One region of the Lysinibacillus sp. 10T31 genome, then DNA from elsewhere that is predicted to be linked to it. Evidence: riboswitches for the same ligand, from Rfam matches in the RefSeq annotation. Region 1 holds a riboswitch; the other holds the start of a gene.
The links. Region 1 has a riboswitch for glycine ahead of gcvT (glycine cleavage system aminomethyltransferase GcvT). Riboswitches for the same ligand answer to the same signal wherever they lie in the genome.
Positions count from the first base shown of each region.

Region 2: linked by a shared signal. The riboswitch ahead of AC1DCY_RS21155 (amino acid permease) and the one ahead of gcvT (glycine cleavage system aminomethyltransferase GcvT) in region 1 are both predicted to bind glycine.

Region 1 is NZ_JBFTHS010000068.1:11-6,343, forward strand. It holds partial or broken gene AC1DCY_RS24385 (hypothetical protein) at 1-216, shown strand, start outside; gene gcvPB (aminomethyl-transferring glycine dehydrogenase subunit GcvPB) at 398-1,861, opposite strand; gene gcvPA (aminomethyl-transferring glycine dehydrogenase subunit GcvPA) at 1,854-3,200, opposite strand; gene gcvT (glycine cleavage system aminomethyltransferase GcvT) at 3,226-4,329, opposite strand; glycine riboswitch at 4,599-4,691, opposite strand; gene AC1DCY_RS24405 (shikimate kinase) at 4,836-5,351, opposite strand; gene AC1DCY_RS24410 (hypothetical protein) at 5,371-5,571, opposite strand; gene comGF (competence type IV pilus minor pilin ComGF) at 5,549-5,974, opposite strand; gene AC1DCY_RS24420 (hypothetical protein) at 5,967-6,284, opposite strand; gene comGD (competence type IV pilus minor pilin ComGD) at 6,277-6,333, opposite strand, start outside.
Region 2 is NZ_JBFTHS010000045.1:27,606-35,969, reverse strand. It holds partial or broken gene AC1DCY_RS21190 (hypothetical protein) at 56-700, opposite strand; gene AC1DCY_RS21185 (endonuclease domain-containing protein) at 937-1,200, opposite strand; gene AC1DCY_RS21180 (hypothetical protein) at 1,377-1,817, opposite strand; partial or broken gene AC1DCY_RS21175 (ribonucleotide reductase N-terminal alpha domain-containing protein) at 1,911-2,705, opposite strand; gene AC1DCY_RS21170 (lipoate--protein ligase family protein) at 2,908-3,738, opposite strand; gene AC1DCY_RS21165 (rhodanese-like domain-containing protein) at 4,103-4,492, shown strand; gene AC1DCY_RS21160 (hypothetical protein) at 4,934-5,074, opposite strand; glycine riboswitch at 5,480-5,556, shown strand; gene AC1DCY_RS21155 (amino acid permease) at 5,718-7,067, shown strand; gene AC1DCY_RS21150 (glutaminase) at 7,205-8,176, opposite strand; gene AC1DCY_RS21145 (M20 family metallopeptidase) at 8,314-8,364, opposite strand, start outside.

The DNA of each region.
Region 1 (6,333 bases):
CGTCACTCTGGCTCTTCTTTCCGTCACTCTGGCTCTTCTTTCCGTCACTCTGGCTCTTCTTTCCGTCACTCTGGCTCTTCTTTCCGTCACTCTGGCTCTTCTTTCCGTCGCTTTGACTCCTCTTTCCGTCGCTCTGTTTTCTTTCCGTCACTCTGGCTCTTCTTTCCGTCACTTGGACTATTCTTTCCGTCTGGACCATTCTTTCCGTCGCTTTGACTCCTCTATCCGTCGCTCTGTTTCCTATCCGTATGTCTTGGCTCTTCTTCCCGTCGCTCTTGTCTTTCTTTCCGTCACTCTGACTCTTTTTCCCGTCGCTTATCTAACGTCTATCAAAAAAAGAATAAAAAAGACGTCCAACAAGTACTTAAATACTCGTTGGACGCCTTATGGCAATTAATTATGCTTTTTGATAGCGAAGCACAGGTGTTCGAGCAGCGCGTGTTTCGTCTAAGCGAGTTACGACTGTTGTATGTGGTGCTTCTTGTACGATTGATGGATTTTCTTCTGCTTCTTCGGCAATTTGGATCATTTTATCGCAGAATGCATCTAATGTTTCTTTAGATTCTGTTTCTGTTGGCTCGATCATTAATGCCTCTTCCACATTTAATGGGAAGTAAGTTGTTGGTGGATGGTAGCCAAAGTCTAACAGACGTTTTGCGATATCTAAAGTACGAACGCCTAGTTTCTTTTGACGACGACCTGATAATACAAATTCATGTTTACAATGACGGTTATATGGTAGATCGTAGAATGGCTCTAAGCGACGCATCATATAGTTTGCGTTTAGTACAGCGTATTCTGTTACAGCTTTTAAGCCATCTGGACCCATTGTACGGATATAAGTGTATGCACGTACGTTGATACCAAAGTTACCGTAGTAAGGTTTAACACGTCCGATTGATTGTGGACGGTCGTAATCGAAGTGATATGATCCTTCCTCTGTTCTTACTAAAACTGGTTTTGGAAGGAATGGAATTAAATCTGCTTTTACACCTACTGGACCTGAACCTGGGCCACCGCCACCGTGAGGACCTGTAAATGTTTTGTGTAAATTTAAGTGGACGCAGTCAAAGCCCATATCACCAGGACGTGCTTTACTCATAACTGCGTTTAAGTTTGCACCGTCATAGTATACTTTACCGCCAACAGAGTGGATAAGCTCTGCCATTTCGATAATATTTTCTTCAAATAGACCAAGTGTATTTGGATTTGTTAGCATTAATGCAGCTGTATCAGAACCAACTACTTTGCGTAAATCTTCAATATCTACTAAACCATTATCATCTGATTTAACAGTGATAGTTTCAAAGCCTGCAACAGTTGCCGATGCTGGGTTAGTACCGTGAGCAGAGTCAGGAACGATAACTTTATTACGATGACCTTCACCGTTTGCTTCATGGAAGGCACGAATCATCATTAACGCTGTCCATTCACCATGTGCACCTGCGGCTGGTTGTAATGTCACTTCATCCATACCTGTAATTTCAACTAATGAAGTTTGTAGATCGTAAAGAAGCTCCATAGCTCCTTGAACTGTTGATTCATCCTGTAATGGGTGAACATTTGCAAAACCAGAAATTCGTGCAACAGCCTCGTTAATTTTAGGATTATATTTCATCGTACAAGAACCAAGAGGGTAGAAGCCAGAGTCTACACCGTGGTTTCGACGAGAAAGTGCTGTATAGTGACGCATAATATCAAGCTCAGATACCTCTGGTAATTCCGCTGCTTCTGCGCGTACTAGGTTTGCAGGAAGTAAATCTGCAAGTTCAACCTCTGGTACATCAAGTGCTTCTAAGCTGTAGCCAACGCGACCTTCTTTGGAAATTTCAAAAATGAGTGATTGATTTTCGTTATGCATTAAGAGCCCCCATTTCTGCAACAAGTGCATCAATTTCTTCCTTCGTGCGTAATTCTGTTACTGCGATTAGCACGTGATTTTTAAGAGAGTCATATGTTTGACCTAAAGGATAACCACCGATGATACCTTTTTCAATTAAGCCTTTATTAATTTCTTTCACACATTTATTTGTCTTCACAACGATTTCGTTAAAGTGCGCACCTTGGAATGCTACTGTGAAGCCAGCCGCTTCAAAGGCATTTTTAGCATAGCGAGTTTTCGCGATATTTTGAATAGCCATTTCACGAACACCTTGCTTACCTAGAGCAGTCATTGCTACAGAAGCAGCTAGTGCAAGAAGCGCTTGGTTCGAACAAATATTAGATGTTGCTTTATCACGACGAATATGTTGTTCACGCGCTTGTAATGTTAAAACATAACCACGGCGACCTTCGCCGTCTACTGTTTCACCAACAAGACGACCTGGAACTTTACGCATTAGCTTCGTTGTTACTGCAAAGAAGCCACAGTGTGGACCACCGAATGCTTCAGAAATACCGAAGACCTGTGCGTCCCCTACACAAATATCAGCACCTAGCTTACCAGGAGGTGTTAAAACCCCTAGTGAAAGTGGGTTTGAAGATACGACAAATAAACTTTTTGCCTCATGTGCAATATCGCCAATTACTTGTAAGTCCTCAATTTGACCAAAGAAGTTAGGATACTGTGTAATAACAGCTGCTGTATTGTCATCAATTAATTCTTTTAAAGCTTCTACATCTGTCACACCATCTTTATGTGGAACAGTAACAATTTCAATAGATTGACCGTATGCATATGTAGCAACGACATCGCGGTACTCAGGATGAACCGATTCAGATACTAAAATTTTCTTACGGCGTGTATGTCCAGCTGCAAGCATACCTGCTTCAGCTAACGCCGTTCCTCCATCATACATAGAAGAGTTTGCAAGATCCATACCTGTAAGCTCTGCAATCATCGTTTGGAATTCAAAAATTGCTTGTAATTCCCCTTGTGAAATTTCTGGTTGATATGGAGTATACGCAGTGTAAAACTCTGAACGAGAAATAACATGGTCCACGATGATCGGTTTATAGTGGTTGTATACGCCAGCACCTAAAAACGATACGTTTGCATTTGTATCTTTATTTTTCGCAGCAAGTGCCGTTAATTCTTTTAATAAAGCTGATTCAGATTTTGCTTCTTTAATATCATATAGGCCTTTAAAACGTACTTTTTCTGGAATATCCCCAAATAACTCATCAACTGAGGATACGCCAATTACGTCTAACATTTCTTGTTTATCTTGCTCCGTCATTGGTAAATAACGATGTTTCATAAATGTAGGTCCCTCTTTTCAACTTTTATTTTGAACGCTTGTAAAACGGTGTTTCAACAGTTACTACCTTTAAGTGCTTACCACGAATTTCGATTTCTAATTCAGTTCCGATAGTTGCGAATTGGCTGTCAATTAATGCGTGACCAACATTACGTTTAGAGGAAGGAAGCTGTGTACCTGTTGTTACTTCACCGATTTCCTTACCATCCTTAAACACTTTGTAGCCATGACGAGGAATTCCTTTATCAATCATTTCAATGCCAACAATTTTACGTGACAGTCCATTTTCTTTTTGTGCCACTAATGCATCATGACCATTAAAGTCCTCTTTATTTAACTTCACAGCAAAACCAATACCAGCCTCAAGAGGTGAAATTGTCGCTGATAGCTCTTGCCCGTATAATGGAAGACCCGCTTCAAAGCGAAGTGTATCACGGCAACCTAAACCTGTTGGAACAACGCCTTTGTCTTTTCCAGCCTCTAAAATTTCATTCCATAAAGCTTTAATAGCTTCTGGAGAGCCGTATAATTCAAAACCATCTTCTCCTGTGTAACCGCTACGAGATACTAATGCTTTATGACCAGCAACTTCAACGTCTGCTTGGAAACGGAAGTATTTAATCGTTTTTAAATCAGTGTCTGTTAATGTTTGAAGAACCTCTTCTGCTATTGGACCTTGAAGGGCAATTTGTGCATAAGCATCTGATTGATTGTCGATAGTCACATTATATTGATGTTGATTTTCCATCATCCAATCATAATCTTTTTCAATATTTGCCGCATTTACGCACAATAAATAATGATTGTCTGCTAATTTATACGTTAATAAATCATCAACAACGCCACCATCTTCATAACACATTGCATTATATTGCGCTTGGCCAACTGCAATTTTTGAAATATCATTTGTCAAAAGATTTTGTAAAAAATCTAGTGAATCAGGTCCAGTTACTAAAATTTCACCCATATGTGATACATCAAATAAGCCAGCACTATTACGTACTGCATCATGCTCTTCTTTAATAGAAGAGAATTGCACTGGTAATTCCCATCCACCGAAGTCGATTGTTTTACCACCATACTTTGCATATTCTTCAAATAGAGGTGTACGCTTTAATTCATTCGTCATTATTTTTGCCCCCTTAATGGTAGTTACATTTTTTACTGATAGTAGTTCGTCTGCTTTTTATAAGTACAATCATGCTTCCCCTGTTTGTTCATTTAAATAAGGAATTAACAAGCAAAACATTTAGGCATAAAAAAAGACAGACGAACCCCTTTTCGGGATTCTCTGTCCTTAAACCTGAAAGTTACACCAGACTGGCTCGCATTACTACAATGCCAATCAGCCGGCTTTCCCCTTTGGTGGCTGTAGTACTACAGCTCTCTCCAGAGTTGCGTCTTGTACGAGTCCTTTTACCTGAGAGATTCATAACATTTTGTTATTTGCTCCTTCGGTGACGTCTACACGTGCTCTCCCCGCACAATCATCCGCCCAAGATTCATCTTGGTACTATTTAGTATTCAATGAACATTTAGTTACTTATTTGTCTATATCCTAACATTAATTGCATTGAAAAGGCAATCATTTTTTATTTTATATTAAAACACGAACATTAAATAGATTTATTTTTATTATTGTTCGCCTTTTAATCTTTTGACTTGGAATACTAAATACTCAAGAATTTGGCGGATTGTTCTGCCCTCTGTTAACACTTGTATATGTCCTGTCTCACGATAGAATCTTCTTCTGTAATGATACAGCTTCTCTAGCTCCTCTTTCGTTGAACTCTGGACAATTGGTCTGTTCGGATCATGCTGTATTCGTTTGTATATATCTTCGAATGTCGCATCTAAAAAAAACACGAGCCCACTACGTCTCATTATTTTTCGATTTTCAGCACTGATTGCAACTCCACCACCTGTTGAAATAATACAAGCTTCGTCTCGGAAATTTTTCAAAAATTCTGTTTCTATTTCTCGAAAACGTGCTTCGCCGTATTTTTCAAATATCTGTGGAATTGTCATTCCCTGCTGCCGAACAATCTCACGATCCATATCATAATATGGCATCTTTAACAAATAGCTTAAACGTCTTCCTAACGCACTTTTCCCGCAGCCCATAAAGCCCACTAAATATATTTTTCGCATTCGAATCACCTTCTTATAACTACGATTCTACACTGTCTGACAAAATTTGTCCTAATAAATTTATCGTAGCTCGAACATTCAGCTTTTCTAGTTCATTATATGTTCGAAACTGAATTTCATAAGACGTAAAATACGTAAGAACAAAAGTAGTTACAAAAAATAATAATGCAATTGCGATTAAAAAAACAGCCCCTCTGTCATTTTTCAATAATTGGAACATAGAAAGTTCGCTCCTTTTTGATACCACTTGGAAGTTCAACAGCTACTGTTAACATATCTTTTTCAAATTGAAACTGACATTTATTAATACCAATTAGCATTGGTACATGACCACTATTAACTTGATCACGAATAATATCGTTATAACAATCAATATTATGAATGGTATCTGCCGCCTGGAAGGTTATTCTCTTTTGATCTTGTCGAATCGTAAATGATGAAATATCCTTTAAATACATATTCATATCATAAACAAAAAGCTCCCACTTTGATTGTTCATCAGATAGTACCGTTGATTTCATTTCTGCAAACCAAAGCATAATGAACACAACAAGATGCGCAATAAGCACAAAAACAACTAATTGAAACAACGCTTCTAATAAAGTATAGCCTCGCTCATTCATCGACTTCACCTATCAGTTGTATACATTTTTTGCGTAATTCTCGCGTATTTTGAAAACTTACACATATCCCTTGTTCATTCATAGACCATTGAAAGTCTACATTTTCAATGGTTTTAGCGCCTTCCATTTGCTGTAAATAGCGATAACACTTTAAACCTTCATAGGCCGTTTCAGCTGCGATAACTTCTAACTTTTTGTTATAAAGAGTCGTTTTCATCGTGTAGCTGATCGGTATTAATGTCATGCATAATAACATAACAATGACTACTGATAAAATCGTTTCTACAAATGAATAACCAGATTCATTCAACTCTCGATCTCCCTCGTCCTAACGTAATCACAACCTTTTTAGTGCCTTG
Region 2 (8,364 bases), on a different contig from region 1:
ACTATTTCTCAGCCTTCCCGCTTTATCCCGCAATTTTTAACGTGAGGCGAAGTCCACCACACGGATTTGTCGCTACAACGCTTTGACCATAAGCTTTTGCGTTTGTCATTTCATTGGCGTTGTCGATGAAGAAAATACCTGGCTCTGCAGAGTACGTTGCACAAACGTTGATTAAATTCCATAATTCCTTCGCTTTAATCGTGCGGTAAGTGCGTACTTTATAGCCCATTTTCTCCCATTCACGCACATCTCCAACTTTATGCCATTCACTGTTGTAAATAGCCATCTCTTCTTTTGTATATTCTTCAACAGCTGGGAAACGAAGCTCAAAGTCAGCGTCATTTTCTACAGCTTGCATAAATTCTTTTGTTAATGTTACAGAAATATTTGCACCCGTTAAAAACTCTTGATTGTGAACAGTATAAGTACCACCATCACGAAGCTTGTTTTCCGCTTCACGAATAATAGCCGTATCAAAACCACCTAAACCTTCGATACCTTTATAGTTAACAATACCTTGGTACATAGCTTCCTCTTGAGTTGAAAGAGGTTTAAAGTTTAATTTTTCTTTTGCTAGACGAATAATTGTTTTATCCGTTGTATTTTCGATTAGGTATCGTAGAATACGTGGATTTTGCATTTTTGAAATAATAAATTCCACGATATCAGGATGCCAATCTGCCAGCATAATCATTTGTGCCAATTTCTTACGCGGGTTCGCTATACCCACTCTCTATGTCACCATAGAAGTTGAGACCATATCTTACATCTATTAGATGTCCTCGCACTTCGGAGTGGCTTCACTCCTACTCTACTCACTTCCGCTAACTTAGCGTGCTTTCGATGGTCGTTGAACCTTCCTCTCTGAAAGAGGCTCGGCTGCTGATTGTCTTTATCCCACTGCTATTTTCAAGCATTCACGCTTACCGTTTCCAGTTACGTTGTAGCTAGCAGTGCATTTATAATGCGTTGTTTAACATTTTCAAAATCGTTTTTTATCTCATCTTCCCAGAAACGGAGTAAAGTGTAACCGTGAGCTGCTGCAATTTGATTTTTTTCAATATCCCTGGCTTTTATCCTCTTTTGAACTTCATAAAAAGTGGAATAAAATTTCGGATTCCCATGCCAAAAATCGCCATCACATTCAATTAGAATTTTTGTCCCTAATAGTAAAAAATCAAATTGTGCTCCTTCAAAGATGAAGGAATATTTGTAGGGGATTGATTGTTCAACTAAGAAATGCTCTAAAGCTTTTTCAATACTAGTTTTTCTAAATGTTTCCCTCTCTAGTTGCTTTAATGCAGCTTGTCGAATCTTTTCGATGGTTTCTTCACTATAAACCCCTGTCTTACCGCTATTCCATGAAGGAGTTCCATTTATTTTTCTAGTTTTAGCTGTTTTTGAAATGATATTTTCAAAATGAACCTTTTTTGTTCATCTGGCATTTCATTATGCCATTTTCCTGTATTTTGTGATCGAAGCCTACTCGCACACTCTTTACTACAAGTTTTAGTCTGCCGATGTTTTTCATCGAATAGTTTTCCACAAATTACACAAGTTAAAGGCTCACCTTTTCCTCGACAGCTTCTACTACAAAATTGATTGGGAATCCCACGCCTCAATTTTACCTTTTTATTACATAAAATATATTGGCAGGTAACCATTTCTATTGGATAAAAATAAGATATTAAATAATTATCTAACGTTAAGTTATGCTCATTTTTCAAATGAGACGTAAACCAACCTTGTTTATTATGATTTATTGTAAAACCACATATTAAACAAGTCTGTGGCTGTTTCGCATCATAAACATCCATATTTCCCACCTCGATTAAAGTGACAATATTTCCGTTAAAGAGTTTCCAGCAATTCACGAGGTTTGTTTACGCAGAAGCACCTAGATTATGCTTACCTCTGCGGCTGCCACCTTGTTCAACAAGATGAGTCAGCTTCGCAATATCATCTAACCATGATACAGAGCCAGATGATTTACCATTTACACCACGTGCTAAAGTGTTACGCGGACGCAATGTTGAACCATTCGTCCCTACACCACCACCGCGGCTCATAATTTCCATTACTTGCTTACGGTGATCACTGATTCCTTCACGTGAATCTGCTACAAATGGCATTACGTAACAGTTGAAGAACGTTACATCTGTTTCAGATCCAGCTCCGTAAATAACTCGTCCAGCTGGAATGAATTTTAATGATACTAACTGCTCATAAAACTTCTCAAACCATTCTTGGCGTTTCTCTTGCGTTTTTTCAACAGCAGCAAGTCCTGTTGCATTTCGTTTTGCGATTTGTTCATAAAATATTTCAAGAGGCTTTTCTAGCACGTCAATTGAACGCGTAATCACACCCGTTTCTTGCTCTTTCGGATCATCTAAAGCACTACGGTAATCTTCCTCAATCAAAATATCTGCTGTTTTTGTAGACATATCAAGCTTTTGGATTGTCCCTAAACCACGTGCAGGGAATTTTGGATCTGACTTCACTGTTAATACGACAAAATCACCGGCTTTTAACGTTTTCTTCTCCGTATCCTTAAACGAATAGCGATCGATCATCACAAGTCTTGATACACCTTTATGCGTAATGTGCATTTCAGATGTTACAGGATGAACCTGCGGAAATTGTTCAATATCTTTGTTTAACTGTTCAAATTTGTTTACTTCGGGTTGATGATTTGTAAGTACCATCGTTTTGCCTCCCTTTTTTTCTGCATTACAATAATAAATACACAATATCATGTGTCGTTAAACACTACATATTGTGTATGTTTCTTTAAAAAAGATACTATATATAGTTTTTTAATTCAACTCTTGCAATTTCGAATAGAATCCGAACCGCTTGTTATTACAAGGGTTGAACGATAAAAAAATATTTTTCTTATACCATTTTTTATTTTTTGAAGTTCCAATCATCACATGCATATTTTTTTTCTTCTAGTGCATGTACATATTCTAATTGCTCCTCAGAAAGTGTAAATGGTTTTAAATCAATTTGCAACGATTTTGCAAAACCATCTCTAAAAGCTGTCACACATTGTTCAATAGTCACTGGTTCTTTAACAAGGTTATTGATAGCAACCGCTTTTTCTGGCATCTTTCTACGCATACGGTCCTTCGCCTCTTCACTTGAAAAATTGAAAACAGACAATAATTTCTCTTGATCTAAATCAAGTAAAATAGCTCCGTGCTGTAAAATAACACCTTTTTGACGAGTTTGTGCACTACCCGCTACTTTTTTACCTTCTACGACAAGCTCATACCAGCTTGGTGCATCAAAGCAAACAGCGCTTTTTGGTTTCTTTAAGTCTGCTCTTTGTTCTTCTGTATCAGGTACACTAAAATAAGCATCCATACCTAGATTATGAAAACCTTGTAATATACCCTCACTTAACACTCTATACGCCTCAGTCACTGATTCAGGCATATCTGGATAGCTTTCAGAAACAATGACACTATATGTCAATTCATGTTCATGTAAAACAGCTCTACCACCTGTTGGACGACGAACAAAGCCTAGTCCTTGTTCTTGTACCGCTTCAAGATTGATATCTCTTTTCGCTTGTTGAAAATAGCCAATCGAAAGAGTTGCTGGCTCCCACTCATAAAAACGAATGACTGGTGGAATTAAACCTTCACTGTGCCAATCAAGTAATGCTTCATCTAAAGCCATATTAAAAGAAGGGCTACATTTCCCTGAATTAAGAAAATACCAAGTTGTCATATTTTCATCTCCTACAAATATTTAATTGAACATTAGCTAACGTGTACAAAAATGAATCTCATCACCATAACGTGGGGTTGATTTCCGTTCCGTCTGGGCGCTTTCTTGGTGGCGTCAGATAAGCCCAAAGGATACTCTCAGCCTCATTTTGACACTCTGCGTTTAGTTCTATTCTTTATTGAAGTAATCATCCACCCAAGTCTATGAATGTAGTGGAATGATTTTAAACCTTTCACTAATAACATCCATAAATTTAGATCGATTAATTCTAGCCACAATCTAATTTATTTTATCAAACTCATTGGACTATCGCTAGCGCATCTTTTATAATAATAAAGAAGATAGAAAGGGGTAAGAAATTTTGTTGAACATACTTATCACAATCGGTGTTATTTTAGTAGTTGTAATTGTTTATATCGGCATCAACGCCCTACGACTAAAAAAAGCCGTAACAAACCTAACACAAGAACAATTTATTGAAGGCTATCGTAAAGCACAGCTTATCGACGTACGTGAGCAAAAAGAATTTGATGCTGGTCACATCCTTGGTGCACGTAATGTTCCTTCAACTACTCTACGTCAACGTCACAAAGAAATTCGCCCAGATTTACCAGTATATTTATACTGTCAAAATACAGGCCGTAGCTCACGTGCTGCTCTATTTCTTAAAAAACGTGGCTACAACCAAATTTACCAACTTCAAGGCGGCTTCCGTACTTGGACAGGTAAAATAAAGTCTAAAAAACAAAATTAAAAAATCGATAAGACATAAGTGACTCATATAAATAAATCTACTCATGGAAACGAAGTAAATTTATTTATATTTACCTATATCACTTTGTTTTAACTTCTTTCAGCTATTAAAAATCAGCTGAAAGAAATTAAAGCCTCTGGCGGATGTCACGGAAATCGGGAAGGAGTTCTTTGTGCAAGCACAAAGCCGATTCCGGACGCAATTATACCGAGGCATAATTGATACAAAAAGAAACCATCTCAAATGACTATGAGATGGTTTACTTTTTGCGAAAAATTCTGAGTTTCTACTATATTATATATATTGTTTAACGTCTGACAAGTTAGTTCTAAAGAAAAAGGTAAAGCAACGTGAGGTAATATACTTATTACACTCACATTCCCTAGTCAAAATGCAGGACGCTTCCCATACTAGTTCCAATAACCCACCTCCTTTAACACTTTAAAAGCTCATCACCATAACGTGTGGTTGATTTTCGTTCCGACTGAGCACTTTGTTGTTGCTGTCGCTACGCTTTCGCACAGATAAAACAATTGTAGCTGCCGCTTCGCTTTCGCACAGAGCAAAGCTTCCTGAAGGCATCCGATGAGCCGCTTCGTTTACGCTGCAGGATCTCGGGCGAACACGATGTTGGTCACGAAGGCGTTATCACAGGATGATGGTTTTTACCTTCGTTCCCCTATTGCTAATCCCCAAGGAGTCTCTCAGTCTCAACTCCTATCAACTTATACAAAAGGCATTCATAATTTCCGGAGATGCGCCACTTTATACCATAAATTAAGTATTATCCTTAAATTAACATATGTCTAAAAATACTATTTTTCGTAAAGTATTTACCTAGACGAACTCCAATCTTCTTTTTTTCTGAAAATGACTGAAATTTATCCTTGAATAATTATGGTAGCACTGATAGGATGTATAATATCTTAAAATAATGTCATCAAGACATATAATACAAGCTATGAATGCTATGGATAACACTATAGCAGGAGCAGTTCTGGAGAGAGCGCATTTTGCGTCGCCGAAGGGTTCACTATCTCAGGCAAAAGGACAGAGGAGTAATATCAACTTTCATCATGAAAGCTATACCACACGAATGTTTTCTTTTTTGCATACAATATTCGCAATCGGTATTTGTTATTCTGTCGTTTACGAGACTAGTGTCACTACTAGTCTCTTTTTTATTTCCAGTCATAGTTTTTACGTATCTTTGAGGGGGAGCAACGTGGAACAACAACAATTAAAACGTGATTTAAAAAATCGCCATGTGCAGCTCATTGCCATTGGCGGAACAATCGGTACTGGTCTATTTTTAGGCTCCGGTAAGGCCATTGCTTTAGCTGGACCTTCCATCATCTTTGCCTATCTCATTGTCGGAACCGCCTTATTTTTCGTCATGCGGGCGTTAGGCGAACTGTTATTATCAAATGCTGGCTATACATCATTTACTGATTTTGCATCCGAATACATAGGATCTTGGGCAGGCTACATCACCGGCTGGACATACTGGTTCTGCTGGATTATGACCGCCATGGCAGATATTATTGCTGTCGGCGTTTATGTACAATATTGGTTTGATATACCACAATGGATGCCTGCAATTGGCTGTTTAGTGCTGTTATTAATGTTGAATTTATTAACTGTAAAACTATTTGGCGAATTAGAATTTTGGTTTGCCCTTATAAAAGTCATTACAATTGTTGCACTGATTGTAATTGGACTATTCATGTTATTTACAGGTTTTCAAACAAGCTCTGGCACAGTTTCTGTTGAAAATCTTTGGGCACATGGCGGGTTATTCCCGAATGGCCTACACGGATTCCTAATGGCATTCCAAATGGTTGTTTTCGCTTTTGTTGGTGTCGAGTTAGTTGGGGTTTCTGCTGCTGAAACGGCCGATCCTAAAAAAAATATTCCTTCTGCCATTAACAAAATTCCATTTCGCATTTTATTATTCTACGTAGGGGCATTATTCGTTATTTTATGCATTAATCCTTGGAATGAAATGTCTGCCTCTAGTAGTCCATTTGTACAAGTATTTACACTAGCTGGTATCCCAATTGCTGCAGGTATTATTAATTTCGTCGTTCTAACATCCGCAGCTTCAGCTGGTAATAGTGGTTTATTTTCTACAAGTCGCATGCTCTTTAATCTTGGAAACAACAAGCAAGCTTCACCAAAGTTTGCAAAACTCAATAAAAACAGTGTACCAAGTAACGCACTCGTTGTGTCTGCAATTGTAGTTTCCGCCGGTGCATTACTAAGTAAAGTAATGCCTGAAAACGCCTTTAGTGTTGTTACAACAATTAGTGCCATTTGCTTTATCTGGGTGTGGAGTATTATATTAATCTCTCATATTATCTATAAACGTAAAAATCGTGCACTTCATGAAGCATCCATTTTCAAGGCACCTTTCACTCCGTTCGTGAACTATTTAGTACTTGCCTTCTTTGCATTTCTATTAGTAGTGATGTTCATTTCAGAGGCAACACGTACCGCATTACTGTTAACACCAATTTGGTTTATCATACTAATGATTATTTATAAAAAGAAAAGAAAAAAGCCAATACGCTAAGGTGAATTGTCCTGGATAGAGACACTTTAAAGAAGTGTTCCTATTCAGGGCTTTTTTTTGTGCAAAAGCGAAGCGCCAGCAAAATAATATCACAAAAAAGATGACTGCATTTACTGAAGTCATCTTTTTGTGATTGATTAAAAAATATTCATATTCCACTCGGTAGCGATATGTTTAAGTAGATTCACTCCGGCTACACTGTTTCCGATGTCGTCAATTGCTGGTCCATAAATGCCAATACCACAGCCAGTAGGAAATGGCGAATCTAAGCCTGCATGACTTGGTACAGCCGCTAAAATTGCTCCAGAGACACCACTTTTTGCGGGTAACCCGATAAAGGCAGCAAATTTACCAGAAGCATTATACATCCCACAAGTAACCATCAATGCCTTCGCTAATTTTGCTACTTGCTTAGGAAAGAGCTGTTTATTTAAATGAGGATGATAGCCATCATTGGCAATTACTAAACCAATCATCGCCAAATCCGAAACGTTTACTTCAATAGCACATTGTTTCAAATAAACCTCCAATGCCTCTTCAACAGGACAATCTAAAAAGCCAGAATCCATTAAATAATAGGCTAATGAACGGTTTCGATTTGCAGTTTGCCACTCAGATTGATAAACCTCTTCATTAACCTTTAATTCCTTGCCAACGATTTGTTCTAAAAATTGAAGGATTTTTGATACCTTCTCTTGCGGAGAATTTCCATCAAGCATAGAGGATACTGTAATTGCTCCTGCATTAATCATTGGATTAAAAGGTTTTCCAGGCTGATGGCTCTCTAGACGAATAATTGAATTGAAGGTGTCACCTGTAGGTTCAACATCTACTCGTTCTAAAACATAAGGTAACCCTCGTTCCATACACGCTAAAATAAATGTAACGACTTTTGAAACACTTTGCAGGGTAAATAGTTCAGTTGTCTCTCCGGCTTTCATTTCCTCATTATTAGTACCGATAATCGAAATCGCTAATTGATTTGGATCTTTTTCCGCTAAAGCGGGAATATAGCTTGCACATTTCCCCTCTTTAGCATACGGAAGAAACTGTTTCACCAATTCTGCCGCAAGGTGATTGTTATTATGATTGATATGATCTGTCGGCATTTTGTGATCTCCTTTCAAAAAAACGGCATTTTACACCATAACTACTCAATAAGTACACTTTACTAAAAAAACTTAATAATAGGCAAAAACAGAGCCTCCATAGTTTACCCTATGAAGACTCTATATGGAATAACTTTTTACAGTTTTGGAGGCATAGTACCTTCTGGAATTAACGAAACATAAGTCTC